Linked DNA regions of Synechococcus sp. PCC 7335. The main gene of each other region encodes a partner of the protein of the gene in region 2 in a complex. Links are inferred from orthologs where the notes say so. Each region holds a gene or a part of one and is shown on either strand. Other genes may lie near its edges.

Region 1 (8,303 bases), 1.3 Mb from region 2 along the record:
CTTTATCAGTAAACCTATTCGAGCTAACGAAATCTTTGAGAAACTGAGTAACCAGCTAGATATTCGCTATCAGTACACCAACAGCCATCGTCAGTCAGTTTGTTGTGCCAGCGCTTGCACGAAGACGCTTTGTTGATACCTTTTGTTGATGCCTTCAAGACCTGACGAGACAACCCAACTCCAAGCTCTCTTTGCACTAAACAAATGACGCCATTCTCTCTCTATTCACTCAGCTGCCTGCGATAGCAGCGATTCCTCTCGTTAGAATAGAACAAGCTTTAGCAAAGTCTGCTGACCAAAAAGCCGTAAAGAATCAGTTGGCAGTCAATCCTAGCGGTTCTCTATTTTTGTCATATCTGGCTTTGTGATATTTGGTTTTGTGGTATCTGGGAGATATCGTCTTTGAGCCACTACCCCATAGCGTCGTTCACTTAGCTAGGGTACAGTTATCCGCCTAGAAGCCTTGCAAAGTCACAGATCAATTGACTTGCGTTCCTCGTAAGCTTACCGTCCCTTATGAGTATGCAGTCAAAAACGCTATATTCACTCTATTTTTCTCGTAACCCGATATCAAGATGCTGATAGCCCCAACCGGCACACCCTTTTCCTATCGATTACCTGAGACAGCAAAGATAGAAAGCTATCCGCATCCTTAATGGGTTTTGCACAAACCGAATCGGCTAGCGCTTCGCTCATTAAACGTCCTTTATTTGTACCTGCACTATTCGTTGTTAGCAATATGACGGGGATGTGCCAGGTCCTAGGATTGGATTTCAATAGACGAGAGAGATCGATGCCCGTTGTTTCTTTGTTTTGCCACAAGGTTCCTGGTAGATTGACATCCATCAGCACTAACTCAATGCTACCAGTCTCGCAGTACTTGAAAATATCTGCGGCCGTACGAGTTAGCTTGACTCTATACTGGCTGGACGCTTCTAACAAACGGGCCATACTGCGACCGAGCAGATAATCATCTTCAACCAACAAGATATTCACAAGCGAAAAGTCCCTTAAATCAGTCAGCGAACACAACCTTTACAGATTTGACGAACTCTAGAAAGGATCGTCTCTAAGTACTAGCTGTATGCTTTATACTGCCCATCCCGAGGGCACCGATAGTCATTATTATTACCTGTAGAGACTCTAATTACGGACACATCCATACACTTAAGGGATAGTCGTTTCGTCAGTTGCTTGATTATCTTCTCTTTGTAGGACAGCACTGATTCATCAGATAAGCGATCAAAGGCCCTAATTTCATATGGTGTGGGAGTTCGCTTATCCATCAAGCTTTACAGCACTTGGTGATGGTGCCAGCTTGCTTTTCTACTATGGACGAGCAGATATGGACGAGCAGATATGAACAAACGGCCTAAGGAAGGCCCGAAAAGAACAGCTTCAGTTTGCATATACTATTCTCTCCGATGAGAGAATAACTATAGACATCATTTCCCCAAACGACTTTTAAGATGACTAAAGCTCTCTAAAGCAGCTATTTTATATAGGCTGATCTCTTTCGTTTTCATCATGGCGAGTTCGAACACGCTACAGACTGTCACCCTTGGACCCAAAGGCCCAAAGGTCCCCGCGCTAGGGCTGGGCACTTGGGCCTGGGGTGACTCAATATTTTGGCAGTACGGTAGCGCTTATGGCATAGATGAAGTTCGAGCTGCCTTTAAGACTTCTTTGGCTGCAAATGTTAATTTCTTTGACACTGCTGAAGTCTACGGCCTCGGTAAGTCGGAAGAGCTGATTGGTCAATTTATCAAAGAGAGTAAAAAGCCTTCTCTAATTGCGACAAAATACATGCCTACGCCTTGGCGCTTCTCCGCTCAATCTGTTGCAGATGCCCTTAGTGCTAGTCTCAAACGACTCAAGCAGTCTTCCATCACGCTCTATCAGGTCCATTGGCCCTTTGATTTTTTCATGAGTCAAAAAACACTCATGAATGCTTTGGCAGATGAAGTAGAGCAAGGACGAATTCAAACGATTGGTGTTAGCAATTATTCTGCAAAGCAGATGCGCGAAGCTCATAGCTATCTAGCCCAAAGGGGTATCCCCTTGGCCGTTAATCAGGTTCAATATTCTTTGCTACACAGAAACATTGAAACAAATGGCATCTTGGAAGCGGCTCAGAACCTCGAGGTGACGATTCTAGCCTATAGCCCTCTGGCACAGGGCCTATTGACTGGCAAGTACACAGTAGACAGCGATCTTCGCCCAGCAGGCGCAAGAAAATTAGATCCTAAGTTCAGCCGGAAGGGATTACAGAAGATTGAACCCGTGCTAGCTGCGTTACAAGCAATTGGCAAGACCCATAACAAAACGCAAGTACAGGTCGCTCTCAACTGGCTAATCTGTAAAGGCAATGTTGTCCCAATTCCAGGTGCAAAAAATGCGAAACAGGCAGAACAAAATGCAGGCGCACTTGGTTGGTCAATGACAGAAGCCGAATGTGAACAGTTGAGTAATGTTTCTCTACCCTGGCTGAAGTAGCTCTAGCTCGTGACTTTACACATCACTTAAACCGTGACAGACGTTGCCGAATCGCTAAGTGTAGCTATCCTTCTAATCGCGATTTGATAAGTCCGATGCTCTATTAAGAAACTGCGTAAATTCGGGCTGAAATAGAAGCTTAACAGTGCCCGTCGGTCCGTTCCGGTGCTTTGTCAAGATGATTTCAGCGATGCCACGATCAGGCGTGTCAGGGTCGTAATACTCTTCGCGATACAGCATCATAATTAAATCTGCGTCCTGTTCGATTGCGCCACTTTCTCTTAGATCAGACATCATCGGGCGTTTGTTAGTTCGTGATTCTACGCTGCGACTGAGCTGAGAGAGCGCGATGATAGGAACGTTGAGTTCTCTAGCAAGTCCTTTGAGCGATCGCGTTATCTTCGACAATTCCTGCACCCGATTATCGCCGGAGCCTTCCATCAGCTGCAAGTAATCGATCAGAATGAGTCCTAATGCGCCACCTTGTTCCGCCTGCAATCGCCGTGCTTTCGATCGAATTTCAGTTACACCCACACCTGGCGTATCGTCGATGAAGATTGGTAGCTCAGAAAGCGTATTGATCGCATGGCCCATGGGTCCCCACTCATGCTGGGCAATCCGCCCGGTTCGCAATCGACCACTCTCAATTTTGGCTTCAGACGAAAGCAATCGATAGATCAACTGCTGCTTTGACATCTCTAAGCTGAAGATCGCAACTGGCTGCTTATGCGTATCGGCAATATTGCGAGCAACGTTGAGTACGAAGCTGGTTTTCCCCATCGCCGGACGAGCCGCAGTAATAATTAAGTCAGAACGTTGGAAGCCCTGAGTCATCGCGTCTAGGTCATAGAACCCGCAGGCCAAGCCGGGTAAGACCATGCCCAGCGATCGCTGCTCGATATCGGTAAACGTATCTGTAAGTATGTCGGATGTTTTGGTGAGTCCTTGGGTAGGGCGCTCTTGAGTAATGCCAAACAGCGTCTGCTCAGACAGATCGAGTACATCTTCTAGGGATGTTTCGGTCTCGTAGCCTAGCTGGATAATTTCTCCACCTGATCGAATGAGCTGGCGGCGAGTGTACTTATCCATTACCAGCTGAGCGTACTGGTCAATATTGGCCGCACTGATAGTGCGATCTACTAGCTGGGCTAATCGACTTTGCCCACCGACTTTTTCTAAAGCACCTTTGTCCTTTAGCCATGAGGCCACGCCCATCATATCTGTAGGCAATCCCCTCGCCTGTAAGTCTAGAGCAGCCTGGTAGATGCTGCGATGAGCACCGATATAGAACGCTTCAGGAGAGAGCAGTTCAGTCACGCGGCCAATCGCTTCGGGATCGATTAAGACACCACCTAAGATAGCTTCTTCAGCCTCAATATTTTGGGGTGGAAGGCGATCGGCGGCAGGCTTGAAGCGGGGTTCGGAAGCAACCATTAGAAGAGTGATAGGAGTGATGAGTGCTGAACGACAAGGTTGAGGGCGGTGCCCTATAGATTGCGCATTATAGGCTGGACTCTGGCAGACAAACGCTTATTTCTATTGAGGGTAGCTAGTCGAAGATAGGACTAGCTGTGTTATCTATCGCTCATACTTCATCCTTAAATATAAAAGGGTAGAGAACAACCACAGCTCTCTACCCTAATAAGTTAACGAATAGTACGTATGTTTGCTAATCGTTTGTAGTGAATGCTTAGTCAGGAGCCACACGTAAGTTGATAGTTGCAGTGACTTCGCTGTGTAGCTTGATATCCACCTTGTACTCACCAAGCTTATTGATATCAGGTAGCGTGATGTCGCGCTTATCGATTTCTTTACCTGCGTTGGCTTGAATAAGGTCAGCGACTTCGGCTGTGGTGACGGTACCAAAGATTGCATCATCTTCACCGACAGCTTTTTTGACGGTGAATAAGCCGATGGTGTTAAGTGCGACTTTGGTGGCTTCGGCTTCTTGCTTAATCGCCTCTAACCGGGCACGTTCACGCTCACGACGAATTTCAACCTGCTTGAGAACGCCAGGGGTTACACGGTACGCTAAGCTGCGTGGGATCAAGTAGTTACGGGCGTAGCCAGGTGCTACTTCTACCAGATCACCTGTGTTGCCTAGTTTGTCGATGTCCTGGCTGAGGACCAGCTGAGTTCTTTTTTTCGCCATTGCCTTTAATATTACTTTCCATCGCAGCGCAGCTTTCTAGTGTAGGCAACTTGGGTCAAAGGTGCAACCATCGAAGATTTCTAACTAGAAACGATCTTTAAGCTTACGGATATGCGCGAAGACGGTGATGGGATCTTGGCTGTTGGCCACTGACTGAAGCTCAGGGCTATTCCAGCGGAGGAAGGGATTGGTGGCTTTTTCAGTGGAGAGTAGTGAGGGAATGGTGGGCTGGTTTTGCTGACGGGCGGTGGTGACAGAGGCCAGGCGCGATCGCAATTCCTCATTCTTTCCTTCAACGGTAATCGCAAACTTCAGATTACTCAGCGTGTATTCGTGGCCGCACCAGACATGGGTGGTGTCTGGCAGGTTACGCAGCTTGGCTAAAGAAGTTGCCATCTGAGTAGGCGTTCCTTCAAATAGCCGTCCACAGCCACCTGCGAACAGCGTGTCCCCACAGAACAGGTCACCGGGTTCATTAGCCTTGATGGGTAGAAAGTAGTAAGCGATGTGTCCTCGGGTGTGACCTGGAACGAAGATGACTCGGCCAGTGCGATCAGCAAAAGAGACGCGATCGCCCTCGCCTAGAAAATGCCTTTGCCCGGGAATGCGCCCCTGATCTTGCGCGCCACCATATACTTCGGCCTTTGGAAAGCGGTCTAACAGCTCACGATTGCCGCCCACGTGATCGTTGTGGTGATGCGTATTGAAGATAGTGATTAAGGTTGCGCCGAGTTCGTCTAGCTTTTGCAGGACTGGAGGGGCATCGGCTGGATCGACGACAGCAGCGGTGTTATCAGCTGGATTATGCAGAACGAAGATGTAGTTATCTGAGCGGGCGGGTAGGCGATAGATTTTCATCTTGAGTAGTGCATCAACATGGAGACGTGAGGTTGATTCTAGTTGAATTGCGCTGATTTTTTTATCTTGCCTAGGTGCAAATATTTTGCCATGGTACATCTCACGCCAATCAAGCTACTTGCCTGGACCTAACCCCTGAGCGTGACCTACCCGATAGCTGCAATTGCCTCGTGGATAATGAGCTGCAGCTACTGATGATGAAATAAGTGACGTCGTCTAGAGAGCTAAATTTGCGTAGCGTAAGACCAAAAAAGCGCTTGATAAAACGTTTGCAATAGCGTCTTACCAAGCGCTTCTATACCTAGGCCATACTCAAGCCATATTGGAGCAGCCTATAGTCCAGCACTGCAATGTGCGGCACCCTGATCTACACAGTCGTAAAGTCGGCACTGGTCAACGCGGTTGCTGATAAACCATTCAAAGTAGCCAGCACTTCTTCACCGAAGCGAATTCCGTCCGTCGCTAACGTTAGTTGATCGAAGCTCAAATCATCGGCTAGGCCAATCAGATCTTGACCCGCATCGAAGTCCATGATCAGGTCAGTGCCTTCGCCCGCTGCTAGGACGAAGGTATCTGCGCCACTGCTGCTGTTGTCATCGCCAAAGATCTGATCATTGCCGGGACCACCGTAGAGCAGATCGTCGCCTGCATCGCCGTAGAGGATATCGTCGCCCTCCTCGCCAAAGAGCTGGTCATTGCCGCCTTTTCCGCCAATGCGATCATTACCTGTGCCGCCAAAGAGGATATCGTCGCCGCCAACCGTGCCGCCAGCGCTACGGCTGTTGTTGTCGCCGCGCAGCACGTCGTCGCCATCATTACCCTCGATGATGTCGTTTCCGAGTCCACCAGCGATCAGGTCGTTGCCGCCTAGCCCAGTCAATGTTTCATTGACCTTGGTGCCAACTAGCTCATCATCATCACCAGTGCCACGTAGCCGAGTTACCGCTACCTCTTCAGGCGCTATGCCAAACAGGGTTTGGTACATCAAGCGATACATATCGGTGTTGTCTGCTGTGGCTGGCAAGTCTTCTGCGTTAAGACCGTACGCCTTGGAGACAATGCCGCCATTAACATCCGTGAGGCTAGCCCAGGCAACCCCAAAGTCGAAGATATCACCGTCTGCGTCGGGAGCACCTGTCACGAATGGCTCGAAGTTACCGTTGTTGCTGCCGTCCATGTCGTCGAGCTGAACCAGGGTACCGTCTGCGCCAGCGCCAAAGGCCTGGGTTTCGGCCTGTGTTCGAATAGTGAAGTCAGATTCTGGTTCAGTGAGTCCGAAGGTGCCTGCGCCGATGGGGGTGTCGTCAACTTCTAGACCGCCTGCGTCGGAGTCGGCTGCCGTTAGTACTAGTGTGTTAGGGTCAACGTTATCGACAAAGTCAAGGGCATGACCAATAGCTTCGTCCGCTCGTAGCGCCGCTTCGATGGTCCCTGCCGCGTTGTTGTTATTGCCAAAGTTGTCCGTGGCTTCCTCTTCTAGTACCAGCATGAACCCATCAGGGTCGCTGTCTAGAATGGGTAGTGCCACCTCCGTCATCTCGGCCACAGTAGGCGGATTAGGATTAAGAGGAGGCTGACCGTAGAAGATCAAATCATCGTCTTCGTCAACGAGACCTTGAGCCCGCAGGTTATCTTCGAAGGTGTCGTTGTAAGTGTCTTCTGCTGCGAAGATCCCTAGCAAACGGTCAGTCGCATCGGTGTCGACTGCCATTAGCTCTTCGCGGTTATACACAATTGTGTAGCCCGCTGCTTCGGCTTCTTCAATTAGGTTGCGACCGTCTTTACGCGTGCCCTCTTCGCCAAAGCGACCGACCGAGCCGATAGGTAGGTAGTCAGTTTCGCCTGCACCTAGGATGACTTCGGCGCGCGAGTCGAGAATCTCGGCGGTAATTTCTTCGGTTGCTCCCCGGTTGTCCGCATCAGCAAGAAAGACGCCAGTTCCGGGCTCAGCAATAAAGCCAGAGTTGATGATGCCAACGGCCTTACCCGCAGCCTGAGCTTCTTGCATGATGGTATCGGGCACGCCAGAGAGCGAGACAATTTCTTCGCCGCCTTCTTCGACTGGCGCGTCAAAGCCGTAGCTGCCTGAAAATGGCTTCACACCGTAGGCATGAACAACCGCGCCCGCGTTGGACGTTGCCACCAAACGATCATCAATATGACCTAAGTAAACGCCCGCTTCACTCATTTGGTCCCAGTTGAGGCGACCGTCTGTACCTACCGAGGCAAACCGAGCAGCAGCGTAGTGAGAGGGGCTTGTGCCGTCTGGATGGACAAAGATGACATTGCCAGTATCAGCAGTTGGATCAGGCGCCTGACGGCCATTGAGATCATCAGGTATGCCCTCAGGTGCATCCAGGCTGACATCGAACAGGCTCTCATACATCAGGCGATAGATCGCCGTGTTGTCTAGCGTTGCGGGTAGACGCTCTGCGCCTTCACCGTATGCTTTGGAGACGATACTACCAGCAAAGTCAGGTAGACCTGCCCAGAGAACACCGTACTCAAAGACGTCGCCATTAGCATCCGGCTGAGCAACAAAAGGAGTTGTATCGCTGCCAGTCGTACCGTCGTAGGGAATTTCGTTACCCAATGACTCACCATCTTCGTCTAGTCTGGCTTGAGCAAAGGTTGTTCCAACGGTTTCACCAGAAACGTCGTCAATCTCTAGGCTACCGCCAGCGCTGTCAGCCGCTGTCACAACAAACGTATTAGCACTGACGTTCTCGATAAAGTTTTGGGCGACGCCGAGGGCCTCATCGGAACGCAGCGTGGCGTCGATGGTGCCACGGGCGTT
Region 2 (8,477 bases):
GTAATCTACCGCGAAGTCAACAGCAAGCCCTGTGAGCCGTTTGAGCAGCTGGTGCTAGACGTACCCGAAGAGGCTGTTGGCGGCTGTATGGAGCGTTTGGGTCAGCGTAAAGCCGAGCTACAAGACATGATGGTCTCAGGTGATGGCCGTGCTCAGCTAGAGTTTGTCGTACCCGCTCGGGGACTAATTGGCTTTCGAGGTGAATTTATGCGCGTGACTCGGGGTGCTGGCATCATGAACCACAGCTTTCTGGAGTATCGTCCGATGTCAGGTGAGATTGAGACTCGTCGCAATGGCGTGTTGATTTCATTTGAAGAAGGCGTGGCTACTTTCTACGCGCTGAAGAATGCGGAAGATAGAGGCACGTTCTTTATTGAGCCGGGTACAAAGGTATATAAGGGCATGGTCGTGGGAGAAAACAATCGCCCTCAAGACCTAGAGCTGAATATCTGTAAAGCTAAGCAGCTAACCAACCACCGGGCCGCCTCAGGCGATGAACTTGTTCAATTGCAGTCACCGATGGAGATGGGTCTAGAGCGAGCGCTAGAGTACATTGGCCCCGATGAGATGGTAGAAGTGACGCCTGAGTCTATTCGATTGCGAAAGGTTGGTAAGAAAAAGCTAGCTAAGCGGTAATACGTAAATAGCGCTAGTAGAGCAAAAGGAATAGAGAAAACCCCTTAGCCGCCGTATGGTTCCTGTACGGCGGCTAAGCTCTAGCGTTTAAACCAGAGTTTAGATTAAAGCCATTGCCTCTTCTAGGTTGGAGAAATCGGCAACTATCACAAAGCTACTTTCCGTCAGTGCCGATGCTTGTATTCCGTTAAGAATTGCCAGCGTTTCGTCACTACTTGTTGTACCTAGTAGGGTATTTTCTCCGTCTTGCGTCAGCGTTAAGTCAGTAAACAACAATTCACCTTCGACAAGACCAATCCGGTCAGTGCCGACCTCAAAGTCAAGAAGGGTATCTGTGCCGTCGCCGCTGCCAAAGACAAACAGATCGCTGCCGCTGCCGCTGGAGAAGTTGTCGCCCACAAGGGTGTCGTTGCCGGCGCCGCCCATGATGGTGTCGTTGCCATCGTCACCCCAGATGAAGTCATTGCCAGCGTCACCGCTGAGGATGTCGTTGCCAGATTTGCCGCCGATGCGATCGCTCCCTTCCCCTCCAAAGATAATGTCGTCGCCGTCCATGATGTTGTCTTGGGTAAAGCGGCTGTTGAGGTCGCCACGCAAAATATCGTTGCCGTCGCCACCGAGGATAACATCGTCACCGAGGTTGCCTGCTACCGTGTCGTCGCCACCGAGGGCGTTTTAGATAGTCGACTATTCTTTAGATTCGAGTCGGTTTCTTGAACTCAATGCCGGTTGGTAGAATCCAACGGCGATCGCTCGATAGCCATGAGTCTGTTTACGCTCATATGCCTAAATTTGTGATTAAAGCTTCTAGCCGATGGTCGTCAGTTGCTGATTATCGTGAGCAACAGCTTTAGCGAGACTCAATTCACGCAGTTCTTGGTATTTGCCTTGGTACAGCCTTGGATACAGCAGATTTGACCACAGCTAGCTTTACCGCTATTGGTCGCTATTGGCCGGTATTAGGTAGAGTGGTGAGACACTGATCGATCTACTGACCAGCAATGGATTTATTTGAGCAAAGGCGGCAGGAATTGATTGTTTCTGAAGCGCCTTTGGCAGCTCGGATGAGACCGCGATCGCTCATTGAATTCATTGGCCAAGATGCCATCGTCGGCCCTGGTCGTCTGCTGCGCCGGGCGATTGAAGCCGATCAGCTCTCTTCTCTAATCTTTTACGGTCCGCCCGGTACGGGTAAAACAACATTAGCCAAAGTCATTGCCAATACGACAATGGCGCAGTTTGTTGCGATCAATGCGGTACTCGGCGGCGTCAAAGACATTAGATTTGCCATTGAACAGGCGCAAACCCATCGCGGTCAGTTCGGACGGCGGACAATTCTGTTTGTCGATGAGGTGCACCGGTTTAACAAAGCGCAGCAGGACGCACTGCTGCCTTGGGTAGAAAACGGCACGGTCATTCTCATTGGCGCAACGACTGAAAATCCATTTTTTGAAGTAAACAAAGCGCTGGTTAGCCGTTCTCGCGTATTTCAGCTCAAACCTTTAAACGCAGATGACCTTGAAGCGATTGTTCAACAGGCCCTGAGTGATTCTGAAAGAGGGTATGGCAAGCAAGATATTCTGATTGATACCGACGCGCTAAATCATCTAGTGAATGTGGCAAACGGTGATGCTAGAACCGTATTGAATGCGTTGGAATTAGCGGTAGAAACAACCTCTTCTGACCGTGATGGAAAGCTGCGAATTACGCTAGCTGTGGCAGAAGATTCGGTTCAGCAGCGAGCAGTGCTCTACGACAAAGAAGGCGATGCTCACTTTGATACGATTAGCGCCTTTATCAAAAGCGTGCGAGGCTCTGACCCAGATGCGGCGCTGTATTGGCTAGCGAGAATGGTGTATGCCGGAGAAGATCCGCGCTATATCTTTCGGCGGCTGGTGATTTTAGCCGGAGAAGATGTGGGCATGGCCGATCCAAATGCCGTTGTGGTCGTGACAGGCTGCGCAGCGGCGTTTGACCGGGTAGGAATGCCAGAAGGTCGCTATCCTTTGGCTCAGGCAACGCTGTATCTAGCGACGGCTCCGAAAAGCAATAGCGTAATGGCGTTTTTTGACGCGCTAGCGGCGGTGAAAGATGAGCGAGAAGGTGATGTGCCGAACGCGATGCGCGACGCGACTAGAGATAAAAAGGGATTCGGTCATGGCGCAGGATACCTGTATCCGCATGCATACCGCGATCATTGGGTAGCGCAGCAGTACTTGCCAGGCAGTTTGCAGGGGCAGGTATTTTATCAGCCTTCAAACCAGGGATATGAGGGGAAGATTCAGACGCAAGTGGCTAGGCGAAGAGAAGCTCAGCTAGCAGCGCTGGTAGAGCAAAATAATGAGCGTTCGATGCCAGAAGCGCTGACCTATGGACCGCTAGATCAGCAGCAGGATAGATGGCTGCAAAGGGCAACAGGCGCTTTGGGCAGTCAGCTTGGGGAGGTACGCGATCGCCTCTTCGCCCTACTCAATCCCCAACGCCATCATGTTCTTTTAGACCTGAATGCCGGTACTGGATTACTCACCTGGGAAGCCGTTCGCCAAGTGCCAGAAGGCGGTGTCTATAGCTACGTCTGGTCTCAGAAAGAGTACAAGGCATTAACTGAACGCTCAGAGATGCTTAGCGAATTGGCTAGACCCATGATCGTGGCCGTCAATGAGTCTAACTGGCTAGAGGCTTTAGACCAAACTACGCAAAAGCCATCCCCTAAATTCGATGGTGTGATTGGGCGAAATGCACTGATGGGGCTATCTGATAAACTGAGCGCCATTGAACAAATCAGCCAGATAATAGCGGTAGAAGGATCGGTTGTTTTGGCTGAATCTGTACCGCGAAGAGGACAGCGTTTATCAAGGCTATTAGATGCTCAAAAGATAGAGACAGATCTATATGAGCAGCTATGTGCGGCGGAAGCCGATCTATACAACAACCCTACCGATGCCATGGTGAACTGGGATGTTGCCGATCTTCAACGCGATTTTGAAACGGCGGGGTTTGACTGCGAGACAACACTGATGACTTTGCAGACACCGCTCACGATTACAACAGAATTACTAGCGCGGTGGCTAGGCAAGGGAAGTAAGTATTGCGATCGCCTGAGTGCCCACGATTTTTCTCCTCAGGATATTAGGCGTCTTCAAAAGCACTTCTCTCGGCAGTTGAAAAATCAAACTGTCACCTGGAATCGTACGCTAGTTCTGATTCAAGCGCGCCTATGCTGTCGCTAAGTGATATAGATACTCACGGTTACCAGCGGTAGCATAACCAGTGAGCTGTGCTGAAAGCCTCAATTGTTGCCAAATCTGCATATTCCGCTACGTTCGGTTACATCACGGATGCATATACCGCTCAACTCTGAAGGAAAAGTGTGGATATCGAGGTTTTGAGATTTTTTCTAGTGAAATGTAAGTCATGAAGGCACTGATCGCTGGGTCTACCCGAATGGCTCGGCTGTCTAGCACACGAATATTCGCCTCATATTCATAGACGACCCACACTATCAATTCTCCTATGGCTGTATTAAAAGTTGGCATCAACGGATTTGGCCGCATTGGCCGATTAGTCTTTCGAGCAGCGGTAAACAACAGCAACATTGAGTTTGTTGGGATCAACGATTTAGTTGCTCCCGAAACGTTAGCTTATTTGCTTAAGTACGATTCTACGCACGGTACGTTTCCTGGCGAAGTCGAAGCTCGCGACGGCGGCATCATCGTCAACAGCCACTACATTCCTTGCACCTCCATTCGCAACCCAGCAGAATTGCCATGGGCTGACCTTGGCGCTGACTATGTTGTTGAAGCCACCGGCCGATTTACGACTCACGATACTGCGAATGCTCATCTAACTGCGGGTGCCAAGCGGGTTGTGATCTCAGCACCTACCAAGAGTCCTGGTGAAGTGCAGACTTTTCTAGTCGGTGTGAACCATGAGACATTCAATCCTGCGAGCGATTGCATTGTCTCCAACGCTAGCTGTACCACCAACTGCCTAGCGCCGATTGCCAAAGTCATCAACGATAACTTTGGCCTAGTAGAGGGTCTGATGACCACTATTCATGCCTCTACTGCGACGCAGTACACCGTGGATAGTCCTTCTAGCAAAGACTTGCGTAGTGGTCGGGGTGCAGGTCAGAACCTGATCCCGGCTTCTACAGGTGCAGCCAAAGCGGTGACTTTGGTGCTGCCCGAACTCACTGGCAAACTGACTGGCATGGCCGTTCGAGTTCCTACACCAGATGTCTCAGTTGTCGATCTGACTTTTCGCACTGAGCAGGCCACTAGCTACACTGAAATCTGTGAACGCATGAAGGCAGCCGCTCAAAATGAGCTGCGCGGTATTTTAGGCTATACCGAAGAGCCTTTAGTTTCATCTGACTTTACAGGCGACCCTCGTTCTAGTATTTTCGATGCCAAAGCAGGCATGGAACTTAACGATCGGTTCTTTAAGGTGCTTTCTTGGTATGACAATGAGTGGGGCTACTCTAATCGAGTGATGGACCTAATGCTCTACATGGCGCAGACAGAAGGTATCTTGACGACAGAGCCGCTAATGGCGAGTAGTATTGTGGCTTCTTTATAGTCAGTTGATACTCAGATATGGTCAGTTGATAGTCGGCTCAATCGATAGTTAGCCGTAATCTCCTGGTCGTCATAGATACTGCCGTAGCTAAGCAGACCCACTCCAACCGAGTGGGTCTGCTCTAGTCTAAGTGAGCTGGTCTAAGTGAGCTTTTCTGCTGGCTTCTAGTATCACTGCCCAACCCAGGGGACGCTGGCAAGATCGACAAAGTCGACGCTGCGTTCTTCTCTATCTAGCTCATTAATCCGGCTTTTCTCTGCGACAATTTGCTTCTGATACTCTGTATGAGTTTCGGGTGTTTTGGAGAAGTCTCCGGCCTGCCAAAGTTCGAGTAGCCGCCGATATCGCTTTTCGCACATGTTTCGCTCCAGGCAGGCGATCGCCGCGCGAATTACCAAAGGCTCGCGTACCGTATCCAAGCGTGTCTTTTCATCTAGATACAGCAGATGGTGAACCTGAGAGAGAGGGCCGGTTGACTCCGCTGAACAATTACGAAGCGTTTGCAGCATAGTTGAAGCGGATGCTTCTCGCTTCTCAATCTCGGTTAGCTCAGTTACCATACGCCATAGCGCCCGGTGGTGAGAAAAGCTAAACCCCAGATCGCGAGCGTCTAGGCCATCGATAATCGTCTGGCGATGCTCGGGGCAGTGAATATAAATCCGTAGTAGTGCCGCTTCAGCCTCTTCTAAAAAGCTGCGGTTGAGAATCTTGGTATCTCTTTTGTCGCCTTTAGTACTCTGTTTATTTCCGGGATTGCGACGTTTACGCCGAACCTGAGCTAGCAGATTTTCGGCTAGCAACGGTACAATTCGACCGTCCCCCTGACTGAAGATCTCAGCGCAGTAGCGAATATAGTGCGTTCGGGTATCAGCGTTGGCAATATTGCTGAGTAGCGAAACGATTGACTGTGAACACTGCTGAAACTGATCGGCTTGCTTCAGGTCTGCGTCGCTGACAATTTTGTCGATTTGCCAATCGAGCCAAAGCGGAGCGGAGTTGGTTAAGGCAATGTACGCTTCAGCTGTATGCAGTCGCAGGTAGTCGTCGGGATCTTTGCCGTCTGGAATATTGAGCACACGGAGCTGTACATCGCCTCGGTAGGCCATCTCTGCGACTTCGCCAATGGCCCTTTCAGCGGCTTTTATTCCTGCCGCATCCGCGTCAAAGTTAAAGATGATTTGCTTTGATTCGGTATAGCGCAGCAGCAGTTTGACCTGTGCAGCATTTAGGGCCGTTCCTAACGAGGCCACTGCATTGGTGATGCCTGCCGCGTGCAGAGCAATCACGTCAAAGTAGCCTTCGACGACAATCGCGCGATCTTGCTTGGCGATCGCCGCTTTTGCTTTATCTAGTCCGTAGAGTGTCTTCCCTTTGTCAAACAGCTCTGTCTCGGGTGAGTTCAAGTATTTGGGCTTAGCCTCTGCTGTTAGCCCTCGACCGCCAAATCCGATCAGACGATTTTGGGCGTCGTGGATAGGGACCATAATGCGATCGCGAAACCGATCGTAATAGCCTGTTCCTTCCTTTCTCGGTACAATCAGCCCAGCCTGCTCAACTAGCCCTACCGGATAGCGCTTTTGATCGACTAAATAGCCATACAGCGTCTGCCATCCCTCAGGCGCGTAGCCTATCTGAAAGTGGCTAATCGTCTCATCGCTCAGCAGCCTTTCATCTCGTAAGTAGGCGAGTGCCTGTTTTCCATCTGGCTGAAATAAGGCATGCTCATAAAACTTAGCGGCGATCGCCACAATCTCATAGAGCTGTTCTCTAAGCGTTAGCTTTCTCTGTAGCTCCTGCTGCTGAGCTGGTTCTGTGGTCTTGACTGGCACCTGATAGCGCCGCGCCAAATCCAGTACGACATCCGCAAATGAGCGCTGACCTAGCTCCATCAAAAACTTAAACGCATTTCCCCCCGCCCCGCAGCTAAAGCAGTAGTAAAACTGCTTCGACGGACTCACGCTGAAGCTAGGTGACTTGTCATCGTGAAACGGGCACAGCCCAACAAAATCCTTGCCCTGTTTTTTGAGCACGACCTGCTCAGAGACAATATCGACGATGTCGGCGCGCTGACGAACCTCATCAATGGTGTCTGGATGAATGTGGGGAGTGCCCATTAGCGATTACTCATCTAAATCATCATCATCATCGAGCCGTCCGGGTACCGCCTGCATTGACGTTTGTACGGCCCGGGCCGCTGCTAAAATATCTTGCTCAGCACCGCCTAAATATAATCTGCCAAAGCTACCAATAGAGGAGATTTGCAAAACATTAATAAAAGCGGCTTTTTCGGCCTCGTTGGCAGCGAGCGAGGCATAGGCAGCTGGCTGGCATTCCATCACGTATAGGGTTTCGCCCGCTAGGATCATATTGCCTCGGCGAGTGCGATTAATGAGCTGCACATGGTGAGGATCGAGATTGCGGATCACCTGATTTGACAGCAGCTCTGGTTTGAGTGCATCGTTACGCTGAAGTCCTAAGTAGCCTAAGATGGCTCTGCCGGCAGCTTTGACTTCGCCTTGACTGCCATGAATCTCTAAGACCCCATACAGCCTTTCCACCACCTGCACACCTGGGCGCACGACAGCGGATTTCAAGGCGACATCAGTAATTCGGTTGATCTCAATGCCTGGCGATACCTCGATCCAGAGCGAAGCATCTCCGGGTAGAGGTAGAAAACCGATGGAAACAGTGCCAATGTAGGCGGCGTGTTGAGGCTGAAGATTGTCTAAATATACGTAGCTACGAAGTTCTACACCCAAGGCCCGTGCCGAAATAGTTAAGTCATTATGCTGAGGTCTTTTCAGCCAATTGACGCATTTTTACGCCAGCATGCCCTAATCATAGGCTCTTACAGTCCAAGTTCTACATTTTTTATGCAGCTGCGAATAGCTGATGAGCCCCCCGGTCTGAAGATTCACTAGCTACTCAACAGTTCCTTGGAACAGGAATGATGAAGCGAACAACGCATTTTAATCAGTTCATTTCAAACCGCTCGTTTCAGGTGAAAGTGTTTAAGGAAACTACGTCTTTAGACACTGTCAATTCTTTATATGAGAAGTGCTTAATTGGCTTAATGCTATCTACTGCCGTGAGATGCCTCCCACATCGAGCGCATCTAAAAACGCTTCGAAGGTGAAGTATGTCGGCTTCTTTGGACAATAAAGACTAGGATGCCCCTTTAGACTAGATGCCTTTTTGGAATAAATATCCCTTAGGCGAAAACCCTTCGGAGAAAGTTCCTTACCCTATTCGGATTCACT

The links.
Region 1: the proteins of dnaG (region 2) and dnaB are in contact, whole or in part, in a crystal structure (PDB 2R6A), measured with the Geobacillus stearothermophilus proteins. The link is inferred for Synechococcus sp. PCC 7335 from one-to-one orthologs. Residues at the interface, in WP_049624496.1 of Geobacillus stearothermophilus: Lys456, Leu457, Leu458, Pro459, Ala460, Asn463, Ala464, Leu467, Leu535, Leu536, Ile537, Ala538, Gln544, Glu545, Asp548, Tyr549, His552; in WP_033016901.1 of Geobacillus stearothermophilus: Ser13, Glu15, Ala16, Gln18, Glu91, Leu92, Asp94, Ala95, Val96, Pro97, Thr98, Ala99, Ala100, Asn101, Tyr104, Tyr105, Ile108.

Annotation. Positions count from the first base shown.
Region 1 is NZ_DS989904.1:1,005,364-1,013,666, reverse strand. Bases 1,750-4,565 are described here. They hold dnaB (replicative DNA helicase), read right to left. Parts: upstream 3,931-4,565; coding sequence 2,569-3,930; downstream 1,750-2,568. Other genes in these bases: rplI (50S ribosomal protein L9), read right to left, coding at 4,187-4,565; S7335_RS04545 (aldo/keto reductase), read left to right, coding at 1,750-2,496. In the rest of the region: S7335_RS25705 (PAS domain S-box protein), read left to right, coding at 1-136; S7335_RS04550 (response regulator), read right to left, coding at 571-996; more of S7335_RS04545, read left to right, coding at 1,528-1,749; more of rplI, read right to left, coding at 4,566-4,648; gloB (hydroxyacylglutathione hydrolase), read right to left, coding at 4,733-5,506; S7335_RS04525 (alkaline phosphatase), read right to left, coding at 5,874-8,303. UniProt on the Escherichia coli protein: The main replicative DNA helicase, it participates in initiation and elongation during chromosome replication. Travels ahead of the DNA replisome, separating dsDNA into templates for DNA synthesis.
Region 2 is NZ_DS989904.1:2,267,980-2,276,456, forward strand. Bases 4,860-7,849 are described here. They hold dnaG (DNA primase), read right to left. Parts: upstream 7,332-7,849; coding sequence 5,388-7,331; downstream 4,860-5,387. Other genes in these bases: gap (type I glyceraldehyde-3-phosphate dehydrogenase), read left to right, coding at 4,860-5,217; S7335_RS09815 (hypothetical protein), read right to left, coding at 7,338-7,849. In the rest of the region: translational GTPase TypA, read left to right, coding at 1-636; S7335_RS09795 (type I secretion target GGXGXDXXX repeat protein), read right to left, coding at 736-1,191; S7335_RS29190 (hypothetical protein), read left to right, coding at 1,359-1,490; S7335_RS09800 (AAA family ATPase), read left to right, coding at 1,638-3,866; more of gap, read left to right, coding at 4,150-4,859; more of S7335_RS09815, read right to left, coding at 7,850-7,976. UniProt on the Escherichia coli protein: RNA polymerase that catalyzes the synthesis of short RNA molecules used as primers for DNA polymerase during DNA replication.